Regions from separate parts of the Sphaerochaeta pleomorpha str. Grapes genome, predicted to be linked through region 3. Evidence: riboswitches for the same ligand, from Rfam matches in the RefSeq annotation. Region 3 holds a riboswitch; each other region holds the start of a gene.

Region 1 (4,151 bases), 620 kb from region 3:
TGACTTTCCTTTTGAAGCTGGTACTGTACCCGATTTCAAAAAAAGGTATGGACTCTACTGCAAAGATGTCCGCCCTCGGTCCGAAAATGGAAGAAATCAAGGCAAAGTACCCGGATAATCCTGCTAAGCAGAATGAAGAGACTGCAGCCCTTTACAAGAAGGAAAAAATCAACCCAATGGGCGGTTGTCTTCCCATGTTGGTCCAGTTCCCTATCCTGATTGCTTTCTATGGGTTGCTCAACAAACACTTTGAGTTGCGCGGTGCCATGTTTATCCCCGGTTGGATTCCAGATTTGTCCATGCCTGATACGGTATTCATGTTCCCCTTTACCATTCCTTTCATTGGAAACGAATTGCACCTTCTTCCGATAATCTACACGGTCAGTATGATTTACTCCATGAAGATTACCCAGAATGCAAGTACGGCAGGATCCCAGCAGGGTATGATGAAATTCATGACCTATGGTATGCCTCTCATGTTCTTCTTTGTCCTTTATAGTGCACCTTCTGGGTTGATCCTGTATTGGTCGGTAATGAACGCCCTTTCCATTTTTCAACAGATGTATACCAACCATAAACGGAAGAATGAAATCGAAAAGGCACCAGAGCCAAGCAAAGTAAAACAATTTCCCACGAACAAAGGTTCCAAGGGAAAACGGAGGTAGCCCCGTTCCAAAAGAAATTTTTAACACTGGGAGGGGTTGTCCCTCCCAATACGGAGATAATATATGATGAAAGAATTCGAAGGACGTACCGAGCAGGACGCAATTGCGAAAGCAATTGAAGAATTGCATATCGAACGTGAAGATTTCGATGTAGAAATCGTCGAGCCCGTCAGAAAGGGACTTTTCAAAAAAAGCAATGTAAAGATCAGGATTCACTTTGATGAAGGCAATGGCCTTGAAAACCAGATGTACAACCGTCCGGTTGCAGATATCGCCCAAGGGGATGCCCCAATCAATAGTGAACTGGAACAGAAGGTTATCGATTTTGTTTCTACCATGATCCAGAAGATGGGCTATGAAGCGTCGGTTACGGTTGGTTTCCGCAAAGAACGAAAGCTTGGACTGAATATCGATAGTGAGAATTCCAGTATCATTATCGGACGCAAGGGAAAGAACCTTGATGCAATCCAGTTACTGGCAAATGTATTTGCAGGGCAGATCGATCCAGACCAGAAGATTGTTGTCGATAGTGAAAACTATAGGATGAGACATGAGGAACAGTTGATCAGAATGGCCTTTAAAACGGCTGAACAGGTCAAAAAAAGCGGAAGAAGTCGTTTGCTTGAACCCATGAACCCGTATGAAAGGAGACTTGTACATACAGCTCTCAATGATTTCGGCGGAGTGGATACAAAGAGCGAAGGCGATGGCCTTTACAAACAGATTCGTATTTCCAGTAAAAGGGATAACGGAATTCCCATGATGCAATAAGCTTCAAAATCTTCCGAACGATACAGGCAAGCGATGCGAGAGCATCGCTTGTTTTGCGATTAAGCGCTGTCCTTAAAAAACTCAATTGACAAAGGATACCAGACAAGCTACTGTTAATAGCGTATATTTGATTACAAAACACTATATGTTGTGTGTATAGGAAAAGGGAAGTTGGGTATGAATGCCCACGCGGTCCCGCCGCTGTAAAGGTGAGAATTTGGCAAGAACCACTGGAGAAATCTGGGAAGGAAGCCAAATTTGAGGAACCTGAGCCAGAAGACCTCCCTATGCAGACACGCCGTCACGATGCATGACAACGGCGTGGATACCTGTATCCACGTCTGTCCTGTGTCACGGCAGGAGGAACCCATGCTTACCCATGTTGTTAAGCGAGACGGGCAGGTTGTTTTCTGCGATGGACAGAAAATTTCCCTTGCAATTGGAAAGGCTGCAAAAGCGTCCGGTGAAACAGTTGATGCGGATTTTCTTGCACAAAAGGTTCTGCATAAGGCAAACCTACTGGGCAAAGACCATGTTGATGTCGAAACCATCCAGGACTTGGTAGAAGAACAGCTTATCGAAAGCGATGCAGCCAGCACCGCAAAGGCTTATATTCTCTATCGTGAACAACGAAGAAAAATCAGGGAAGGCCAGGTACTTGTAGATGCCACTACAAACCTGTTCCGTTCCTATCTTGATGACGAGAACTGGTTGATCAAGGAAAATGCCAACACCAGGAAATCGGTCAACGGGATGAACAATTACATCAGGGAAACCTTTACCAAACAATATTGGCTTCATGAGGTGTATCCCCAGTCAATCAGGGAAGCCCATGTGCAAGGCGCCTTCCATATCCATGACCTTGGTTTTTTTGGGCCCTATTGTTGTGGCTGGGATCTCAGACAGCTTCTCTCGATGGGTTTCGGGGGAATCAGTGGCAAGGTTTCTTCAAAACCAGCAAAACACCTTCGTTCGTTTTTAGGCCAAATAGTCAACTCTACCTTCACGACCCAGGGGGAAAGTGCAGGGGCCCAGGCTTGGTCTTCCATCGATACCTACTGCGCTCCTTTTATCCGCTATGACGGACTTTCAAAAAAGGAGGTAAAGCAGGCCCTCCAGGAATTTGTATTCAATCTCAATGTCCCTACCAGGGTTGGTTTCCAGTGTCCGTTTTCCAACCTTACCTTCGACCTTAAAGTTCCTTCCACCTTGAAGGACCAGAGTGTAATCATCGGTGGAATCGCCCAAGCGGAAACCTATGGCGATTTCCAGCCAGAAATGGATATGTTCAATCTTGCGTTCTGTGAGGTGATGATGGATGGCGATGCAAGTGGAAGGGTTTTTACCTTCCCCATCCCTACAATCAACATAACCAAGGATTTTTCCTGGGACGGATGTGTTGCAGATGCCATTATGGAAATGACCTGCAAGTATGGGATCCCGTATTTTTCAAATTATATCAATAGCGACCTTTCCCCCGAAGATGCCCTTTCCATGTGTTGTCGGCTTCGCCTCGACACCTCTGAGCTCCGCAAGAGAGGGGGAGGTTTATTCGGTTCCAATCCCCTCACAGGGTCTGTGGGTGTAGTGACCTTGAATCTCCCACGTCTTGCCTATGAAGCAAAGAATGAACTTGCATTCAGGGAAAAACTGGTGCAGCTTGCCGATTTAGCCCGAGAAAGCCTCGAGTTGAAAAGAAAGGTGATCGAGCTGGAGACTGCAAGGGGAATGTATCCTTTTAGCCAGCGGTACCTGTCGGACATCAAAGACAGGGAAGGTTGCTGGTGGGCAAACCATTTCAGCACCATTGGGTTGGTCGGTATGGAGGAAGCGGGATTGAACCTTTTTGGTGATGAGGGGAGCCTTACCACGGAATCAGGACAGCAGTTTGCCTTAAGGACACTTGCCTTGCTCCGAGAGACGATTCAATCCTATCAGAACCTTACCGGACATTACTATAACCTTGAGGCAACTCCTGCTGAGGGTACCAGCTATCATCTGGCAAGTCTCGACAAGAAACAATATCCCGAGATTATCACAGCGGGTGACGAAATCCCCTATTACACAAATTCAACCCAGTTGCCTGTCGGATATACAGATGATATTTTCGAGACAATGGAAAAACAGGATGCCCTCCAGTGCCAATATACAGGGGGAACGGTTTTACATCTGTACATTGGGGAAAGACTCGATGATATCACTATCGCAAAAACCCTGATTAAAACTGTCTTTACCCGCTACAAACTTCCCTATATTTCCATTACCCCAACCTTTTCCACCTGTGAAGAGCATGGGTATCTGGTAGGTGAACAGGAAACATGCCCGATATGTGGAAAAGAGACGGAGGTGTGGACCCGTGTCGTAGGATATTTGAGACCCGTGAGGGATTTCCACCAAGGCAAGCGGGAAGAATATCGCCAACGTAAAACCTATAGGGTGAAAGCGCAATGAACATAGGCGGAATGGTAAAATCTACGTTTCTGGATTATCCGGGTAAAATTGCCTGTGTGTTATTTACCCAAGGGTGTTCCTACGATTGTTTCTATTGCCATAACCGTGAATTGGTTGCTTCCAAGGGAACTTTGCTCGGGCAAGAAAAGGTGGGAACATTTCTGGACTCAAGGAAAGATTTACTGCAAGGGGTGGTCATCAGCGGTGGTGAGCCAACCCTTCAGCCCGATTTGCCCGACTATTGTTCCTGGATCAAGGAGAAGG
Region 2 (4,151 bases), 1.2 Mb from region 3:
AATGCAATTACCCTGTGTGATGTTTCTTTCAATTCTTATCCCGCCAAGCTTCGGTTCTTGAAAGCGAAAGCGGCAGCCCTCATAAAATTGAAGAAAACTGACGAAGCGTTTCAGGTTTACCGGCAAATAATCAGCCTTGATGCAGGGGATTATGCACTGAGGGCAACAGTGATGGAATTTGCCCTCGAGCAAGGATTCGAAGACGTTGCACGAAGTGAAGCTACTTTTCTGCTGGAACGACAGGAAGAAGTGGAAAGGGCTATCTCGACTCTGGCAATCCTGGAGGGAGAAAAAAACACCTATTCCTTGATCGAAGCCTATCTTGACTCTGTTACTGAAGTTTAAACACTATTCCAGCGATTGCTGCGATGAGAATCCAGATTAACGGATGCACTTTCTTGCCTTTCTGAGCAAGGATAAATAAGACGACAAACAGTATTGCCTCTTTGTATTGCAGGTGGGTACCGTGGAATAACGTTACAAGAAATACTTTTGAACCTCCGTACACAATGAGGCCGATTACCGCCGCGCGTAATCCGTAGAAAGCATCTTTGACATACTTGTTCTGGTCGAATTTGCTTAGAAACCTTGCAATGACGATGATTATGATGATACTGGGGGTTATTTCACCCAGTGTTGCGATAATGCCGCCCAAAGGACCTGCAGTCAAGTATCCGGCGTAGGTTGCCATGTTGATACCGATAGGTCCTGGCGTTGATTCAGAGATTGCTATCATATCGGCAATGTCTTTGGCAGTCAGCCAAAGAGGATGGGTCTCTGCAAGGTCATAGAGAAAGGGCAAGGTTGCAAGGCCGCCTCCGATGGCAAACAGGCCGATCTTAAAAAATGCAAAATAGAGACTCAAAAAAATCATTTTGCCTTACCTCTTTTCAGTTTTTGCACCAAAAGACCATAGGTTATACCCAGAAAAATGAACCATATAGGGGAAAAACCTAAAAAAACAGTTCCTATGATTGTTAGGGCACAGAGTATGATGGTAGGAATGTCGATAATGCTTTTCTTGTAGAGTTTCAAAATTGCTTGCGCTATCAAGACGCAGACTGCTACCCTGATCCCCGTAAAAGCCTGCTCCATGATTAGGTTCCCTTCAAGCTGCTTTAATAAGGCAGAAAGAAAGGTAATGATTACCAGCGAGGGGGTTACTTCCCCCAAAGTGGCGACGATTCCCCCCAGGATACCTCGCTTTCTATAGCCTAGCATGGTCGCAGTATTGACCGCGATGATCCCCGGGGTACATTGCCCTACTGCATAGCAATCGAGCAAATCATCTTCGGTTGCCCAATGGTGTTTCTCAACTACTTCTTTTTGGAGCATAGGAAGCATGGCCAACCCTCCGCCAAAGGTAAGCCCCCCGATTTTCACGAAAGAAATATACAGGGACCAGAGACTAGGTTTTTCAGAATCCATGGAACTACCCCCGGAGAATTGCATCCATTTCATTGCGCACAAGAGAATCACACCGTTCATTCAATTCAATGCCAGCATGTCCTTTTACCCAATTGTAGGTGACAGGAAGCTGTTGGTTCAACGTATCCAATGCAACCCAGTATTCTTTGTTCTTTACTGGTTCCTTGGAAGCGGTACGCCATCCGTTTGTTCTCCACTTGGCAATCCAGGAGGTAATCCCATTTCGCACATACTGGCTGTCGGTATTGATGATTACTTTTTTAGGGTTATAGGAAAGACAGGCCTTCAAAGCCTCGATGACCGCTGTCAGTTCCATTCGATTATTGGTGGTAGCCTTTGATCCGCCACTGGCCTCTTTTTCAAAAACGCCATCGGCTCGAAGTACATAAGCCCAGCCACCAGGACCGGGATTGCCGCTACAACCACCATCAGTATAGATTTCTATCTGTGCATATTCCATAAAGGCGATAGTATCCTACGGTTTTATTCTGGTCAACCTGATTAGCTTGACACCATGATGGTACAATCGTAGGATAAGGTGTCTGACGCCAAGGGAAAGGGGTAAAAGCCCCTGCGGTCCCGCCACTGTAAAGGCTGGGAATCTACACCAAAGACACTGCATGATGCGGGAAGTCGTAGATTCTGAGTATGCCTAAGCCAGGAGACCTGACGCAGATTTTTACGAAAAGCCTACGGAGTATAGGCTTGGGTATGGTTCATGCCCGTTATTCCAAAGGGGCCTTATGAAAAAATGCAAACTATTGATTATCTGCATAGCCTTGTTGAGTAGCAACCTGGCGCTGTTCTCACAACCTCAGGCAGAGGTGAAAAATGTAGGACAGACGTACATTGACAGCCTTGGCAACGAGATAGCTCTTTTACCAACACCAATGAGGATTGTAAGCCTGGCCCCGAATGTCACAGAGACAGTAGCAGCTTTGGGAGCACTTGACCGGCTTGTAGGCAGGACTGATTATTGCAATTTTCCTGCTGAGGTTGCTTCTTTGCCAAGTATCGGGACACTGTACAACCCTTCGGTTGAAAAACTCATAGCATTGAGACCTGATTTGGTACTTGCAAGTTCCTTCGTAAGCGACCAGCTGATCACAGCTCTGCAGAAAGCTTCCATTAAGGTAGTGTGCATCAATAAGCAGGAATCCTTTGAGGGAACGTATGCTTTGATCGAAGACATTGCCTTGATTATAGGAAAGGAAGCAGAGGGACAACGCCTAGTCGATTCCATGAAACGAAACGTTGCAAAAGTATTGGAAGCTAGCAAGGACCTCAGTAAACCCCGGGTATATTATATGGTCGATTTCGGTTCTTTCGACGGGACTGCCACCGGCGATACCTTTATCAGCCAGATGATTACCATGGCTGGGGCAATAAACATTGCCCAGGATGCTACAAAATGGACCTATAGCAAGGAATTACTGGTAAAGCAGAATCCCGATTTGATCATTGTCAGCCCAAGGTGGGGAGAAACGGCAGAGGAAACCCTCTCCCTCTTTTCAACGACAAAACCCTACAGCGATTTGTCTGCAACCAAAAAAGGTGCATTTATTCTAGTCGACTCTGACATGCTGAGCAGGCAGGGACCCCGGAGCGCCGATGCACTGATAGCCCTGACAAAGGCTATCCACCCTGAGGTATCCCTTTGAAACGTCATCTTTCCACCATCTTTACGTTTTGTATCATTCTGTTAGGTTTTACATCTCTCACGTTGGGACCAGCGAAAATTTCCTTTGCTGATACCTTGGCAACGTTTCTGGGAAATGAGACAGACCCTTCCTTTCCTTATATCATTTTCAATCTTCGCCTTCCCAGAGTCCTGGCTGCAATTTTCTGCGGGACCATTCTGGGAAGTTCCGGTGCGGTTTTCCAATCTGCACTGAGAAACCCTATGGCTGACCCCTTTGTTTTAGGTGTTTCGAGCGGAGCTTCCTTTGGGGTCGCCCTAGCCATAACACTTGGGTATGCCTCGGTGTTGGGACTCCCCTTCTCTGCCTTGCTAGGAGCCTTGCTCACCACCCTTTTCATTTTCCTGATCGGTTCCCATACAAAGGTCAGCCAGACCACCTTGATCCTTACCGGGGTCGCTGCAAACTATATCTTATCTGCAGGTATGACACTGTTGATGTTTCTCAACCATGAACAGTATGACCGGATCCTATTCTGGACCCTGGGAAGTTTTTCATCCAGCACCTGGTCGCAGGTAGGTTTTACCTTTGTTTGTTCTTTGATCTGCATCATCCCCTTATATATCAGGCATAGGGATTTGGATATGCTGCTCCTTGACGAAGGGTCTGCCCTCAGCGGTGGACTGCCGATGGGCAAAGCAAGGATTCTCCTCCTGTTGCTTTCAACGTTCGGGGTCGCAACCTGTGTTTCATTTTTTGGGGTAATAGGGTTTATAGGCCTTATGGCTCCCCATATAATAAGGATTCTCATCGGGCCAAACCATAAGAACCTGCTTCTTCCCACCAGCCTGCTCGGTTCTTTGCTGCTACTTGGGAGCGACACGCTTAGCCGATGTCTGCTTCAGTCTGGGGAAATGCCGGTTGGGGTTATCACCTCACTGCTTGGTGCCCCCCTGTTTGTCTGGATGCTTAGAAAAGGTAGGCACAGCTATGTATAGCCTGGAAACTAAAAACCTCAATGGGGGATATCATCACAACGCTGTTTTTTCAGGATTTTCACTTTCCATTCCCGAACATAAATTT
Region 3 (4,151 bases):
ATATTGTCCGAAAGGGTCTGCCCGTTGGAAAGGTCGAAACTTTTGTTGTACTGGTAACTGGACTGTAAGGCAAACATTGCATTGATTGTCCATTCCACACTCTGCTCTGTTCCGAAATAGACGCTATGGGCAATGTTATAAGGGATGTAATTGTCATTGGGGTCCCCCGCGATTGCATCGTAGATATTCCTTCCAAACAGGGATCCCTCGTAGGAAAGAGGACCGTTCGTATAGGATGCCCCCAAATCTCCATTGATACCTTTTTCAGTCTTTAAATCAGGATTTCCATGGTAACCCCAGTCGTCTGGCCAGTACATCTGGCTGAACGTGGGAACATTTTCCGCATAGCTTACCGTTGCCTTGAGAGACGTTGTATCAAGGATTGCATAGATTACACCAAGGGAAGCATTGGGTGACACTTGGTTCGTGTCGCTGATATAGGCAATGTTGACACTTGGATGCAATGAGACAAGGCCAGTGGGCAGGTAGATGCTTCCATTGGCATAGATCGATGGAATGAACCGTCCTTCCTTCCCGATCTTGGTGCTGTCAACATAGTCCAAGGTGCCGTCAATCCCTGAGGTAAGGGAGTAGTTTTCTCCAAGGTCCCAGTTCTGTTCCACCTGGGTGTAGGCTTTATGCTTGTTATGGGTACTGTCCCCATTGATCGCATCATGGAAAAACGTTCTTGCAAAGGTATAGCTGACAACAGCTTTTACACTCTCGACTGGGTCAAATCCCAAATTAGAGAACGTAAAGTCATTGTTTGTGGTTGCCTGGAAATCATTTTGATAGGTATCCGCAGAAGGCCAGGATGTTGATCCCGGTACTCCAAGGTTCTGGTAAAAAGCCATATTGTTCGACTTGAATGCAATATTCTCACCTACATTCCCATCGAGGTTCACACTCCCATGCATATTCTTTACCCCTGCATTTTCCCTGAGGGCCCTGTCAGTAGAGGTATCATAGGTATAGGCATTCTGTGCCACGATACCACCGAGGTTTGCAGAAACACCAAGGCCGTTGAGGTTGTTGGAGTAAGAGAGGTCGAGTTTCTGGCTGTCTGTCAGTGAGGCCCAATTCCTCACATCAGATGAACCATACGAAAGAGGAAGGAATGACCCGTTCTCAAACGAGAGGGTATACGGCTTCTCCGTTACAGTCCCCTTTTTGGTAATTAGGTTTACCATGCCGCCGATGGCATTGGTCCTTGCAAGGTTTCCTGCACCGCTTTTGATGATTTCGATGTGATCGATCATATTGAGGGGAATGGAGGAAAGGTCATAGGTTCCCTGGTGCGCCGAAGTAAGGGGGACCCCATCGAGATATACTGCTGTTTTGTCTGAGCTAGCTCCCCGAATCTGGACGTTCTGTGCGGCACCTAAAGCCCCATAGGAGGAAAAGGTTGTTCCTATCGCCTTGTTTACCAGTTCTGCGGTAGTCTCAGCATTGTATGCTTTGATCTCCTCGCTAGTGATAGTAGTGACGCTTGAGGAGCTGTTTGTTTCTGCTTCTGCGAGGGCTTCGTCAGAGATGACGAGTTCGTAGGCAGTTCCGATGTCAGTGTAATCTTGTGCGGCAAGCGTTGTAAAAACTGCAAGCAGCAAGACCAGGGAGAAGATTCCGCGCTTCTTCATGAAGGGCCTCCAGAAAAAATATATGCTTTCTTCGTGGAGGTATAGTGCGAAAACAGGAATAGTCCTGGGATGCTGTCTCTTTTTCCACGAAGAATTTCAATCTGGAAACGTCTCCTGACTTACGATTCTTCTTACTAGCAGACCTTCTCATCCTTGGGACAATGGTAAACTCTGTTTTCATCATCGATTACAGTGGCGGGACCGTCGGGGAATCACACCCCGTTCCGTTTTTCCAGAACCAGCAACCCCATGCTAGTGCAAGTTCCTTCCTTGGTCAACAGATAAGAAACGGCTACCAAAAAGAGGGTAGCCGTTTATAAGACAGTGTAGGAACTATTTTTTTAAATAGATGCGTAGTTGAAGGTGACCGTTCCCGAATAGGTATCCTCAAGTGCTGCCTCATAGGATGTATCTTCTAAGTCAATTGCTAGGGGATAGGAAAAAACTTTCAGATGGCCCCATCCATTACCGTTTCCATTGTCGTTTCCATGGCCATTTCCATACCCATCGGTAAGGACATTGTTCGTGTTGGATGATGCATTTGTAGTGAAGGTGACATCGTTAGTACCTTCATCCAAGTAGACTGTATAATCAATTTTTGCCGAGTTGTTTTCTGAGGTTAATGGGGTGGCGGTCATTGTGATGGTGAAGTTTGAATGTTTGTTGGTTTTGACATGGACATATGCGATTACTCCGGTTTTCCCCGATCCCAGAATTACATATTTGGTAAAAGGCGTGACAGAATCGAAATCCTTCCTGTCTATGCTTGAATGGGTTGCGTCGGTTATCTTGATATTGCTTTCTTCTTGTATTGTTGCAGAAATGGTTAACTTAGCGCTAGAAGTAGTTGCTGTTCCATCAGCGGCAAATAGTGAGAGTGAACAGAGAATAGCTATCGATACTATGATTGCAAAAAGCCTTTTCATTTTTTTCTCCGTATGTAATCGCTTCAAGCGAATTATCTTTGAATACGTATATAGAATGTAACCGTTGGAAACATATGTCAATAGAAAGATATATTAATAGTGAATAAAACAGAAAAAAAATATGTAGGAAAGTATAAAGTTATATAGTGAAAAGAAGTGAAAAAAAATTGTTATGACAAACATGTTACATAACTTCAGAAAAAAATAGCATAATGGATTAATATTCTTGTAAATAACTTGAAAATACTGCTGGTTTTTCGATTAATCCTGATTTCTGCACGGAGTTCTTACTTTTCATGAACTTCTGATAAGGAAAGAAGAAGAAAAGCTCCTCTTTTCAAGAGAAGCTTTCTGGGTAAAAATGGTTACCCTGGTTAATTTGCTTTGTAGGTGAAGGTAACAGTTCCGGTGTAGGTTCCTTCCAAGGCAGCTGCATATTGATCATCATTGATATCGATTGAGATCGGATAACTGAAAGCGGAAAGGCCTGTTATTCCTGGCTTTATTTCTACGAAGGGGAGACTTGTCGGTTTTGATGCGTACGTGAAGGTTTCATTCATTGAAATCTTGTAATCGATTTCATAGTTTTTGTCAGCATTTACCAAAGGGGTAGCTGAAACATAGATTGAAAAACCCGTTCTCCTGTTGGTAAGGATGCTCAACCAAGCGATGTCCGCGACTTCTTCTGCGCTGCTGATTTCTTCCAGATTTTCGTTGTCGGCAGCTCCATTGAATAGGTCGATACTAGGAGTTTCGGGGGTGAATGGAGACGCAGTCAGTTTCATCATGTTGATACCCAAGATTTCGGCAGATAGGGTAAGGCTCGCATCTGCAGTTGTCTCAGAACCAGCAAACAAGCTTACCGTAGTTACTAAAGCAATCAGGATAAGAACTATGAAGGGTTTTTTCATGGTAGTATTCCTTTAGGAGTGTAGGCTCCTGTGCAAGATTTTAGAACAGTGCACTTTCCCTGAGCACGGTTGTATCATTAAAGAGAAAAAGGTCTTCTATTAACAGCTATAGCTAAACGTATAATACTAAATTAACTATAAACAACAAATCAAGATACATAGTCACTAATTGCCATACTATATGACACCTAGGCAATAAAATGCAAGAGAGACCCTGATCAGTTGCTACAGCTAGGGAAAGAGGTATTGCCCTGTGATGTGAAAGAACCAATTGTTTTGCAAATATGGTAATGAACCTTTAGCATTCATCAATAAAAAAGCTACCCGGTGCAGGGGTAGCTTTTTGGACAGACAAGCTTGGAATGAATCCGGGATTATTTTGCAGTGTAGGCGAAGGTGACTGTTGCTCTGTAGGTGTCTTCAAGGGCTGCTGCATATTCGGTACCGTTGACGGCCACTGAAACTGGGAAGCTGTAAGCCTTGAGGCCTGCAATGACTCCACCGGTAAGTTTGTTGGAGGTATTAGTGGCATTGGCAGAAGTATCAAAGGAAGCTGTTCCTGCATGCACCACGTAGTTGATTTTGTACGAGTTGCCATCAGTGGAAGAGGCAAGTGGAGTGGCAGATATTGCTACTTCGAAGCCTTTTCTGTTGTTGGAGAGGATGCTCAGATATGC

What was found. Region 3 has a riboswitch for cobalamin ahead of SPIGRAPES_RS06850 (TonB-dependent receptor plug domain-containing protein). Riboswitches for the same ligand answer to the same signal wherever they lie in the genome.
Region 1: linked by a shared signal. The riboswitch ahead of SPIGRAPES_RS09505 (ribonucleoside triphosphate reductase) and the one ahead of SPIGRAPES_RS06850 (TonB-dependent receptor plug domain-containing protein) in region 3 are both predicted to bind cobalamin.
Region 2: linked by a shared signal. The riboswitch ahead of SPIGRAPES_RS01505 (ABC transporter substrate-binding protein) and the one ahead of SPIGRAPES_RS06850 (TonB-dependent receptor plug domain-containing protein) in region 3 are both predicted to bind cobalamin.

The regions. Positions count from the first base shown of each region.
Region 1 covers NC_016633.1:2,107,799-2,111,949, reverse strand. The annotation lists gene yidC (membrane protein insertase YidC) at 1-665, shown strand, start outside; gene jag (RNA-binding cell elongation regulator Jag/EloR) at 729-1,436, shown strand; cobalamin riboswitch at 1,557-1,739, shown strand; gene SPIGRAPES_RS09505 (ribonucleoside triphosphate reductase) at 1,806-3,887, shown strand; gene SPIGRAPES_RS09500 (anaerobic ribonucleoside-triphosphate reductase activating protein) at 3,884-4,151, shown strand, end outside.
Region 2 covers NC_016633.1:323,069-327,219, reverse strand. The annotation lists gene SPIGRAPES_RS01525 (tetratricopeptide repeat protein) at 1-345, shown strand, start outside; gene SPIGRAPES_RS01520 (chromate transporter) at 332-874, opposite strand; gene SPIGRAPES_RS01515 (chromate transporter) at 871-1,461, opposite strand; gene rnhA (ribonuclease HI) at 1,433-1,888, opposite strand; cobalamin riboswitch at 1,943-2,116, shown strand; gene SPIGRAPES_RS01505 (ABC transporter substrate-binding protein) at 2,172-3,089, shown strand; gene SPIGRAPES_RS01500 (FecCD family ABC transporter permease) at 3,086-4,066, shown strand; gene SPIGRAPES_RS01495 (ABC transporter ATP-binding protein) at 4,059-4,151, shown strand, end outside.
Region 3 covers NC_016633.1:1,488,006-1,492,156, reverse strand. The annotation lists gene SPIGRAPES_RS06850 (TonB-dependent receptor plug domain-containing protein) at 1-1,637, opposite strand, end outside; cobalamin riboswitch at 1,730-1,909, opposite strand; gene SPIGRAPES_RS06845 (hypothetical protein) at 1,979-2,563, opposite strand; gene SPIGRAPES_RS06840 (hypothetical protein) at 2,938-3,474, opposite strand; gene SPIGRAPES_RS06835 (hypothetical protein) at 3,849-4,151, opposite strand, start outside.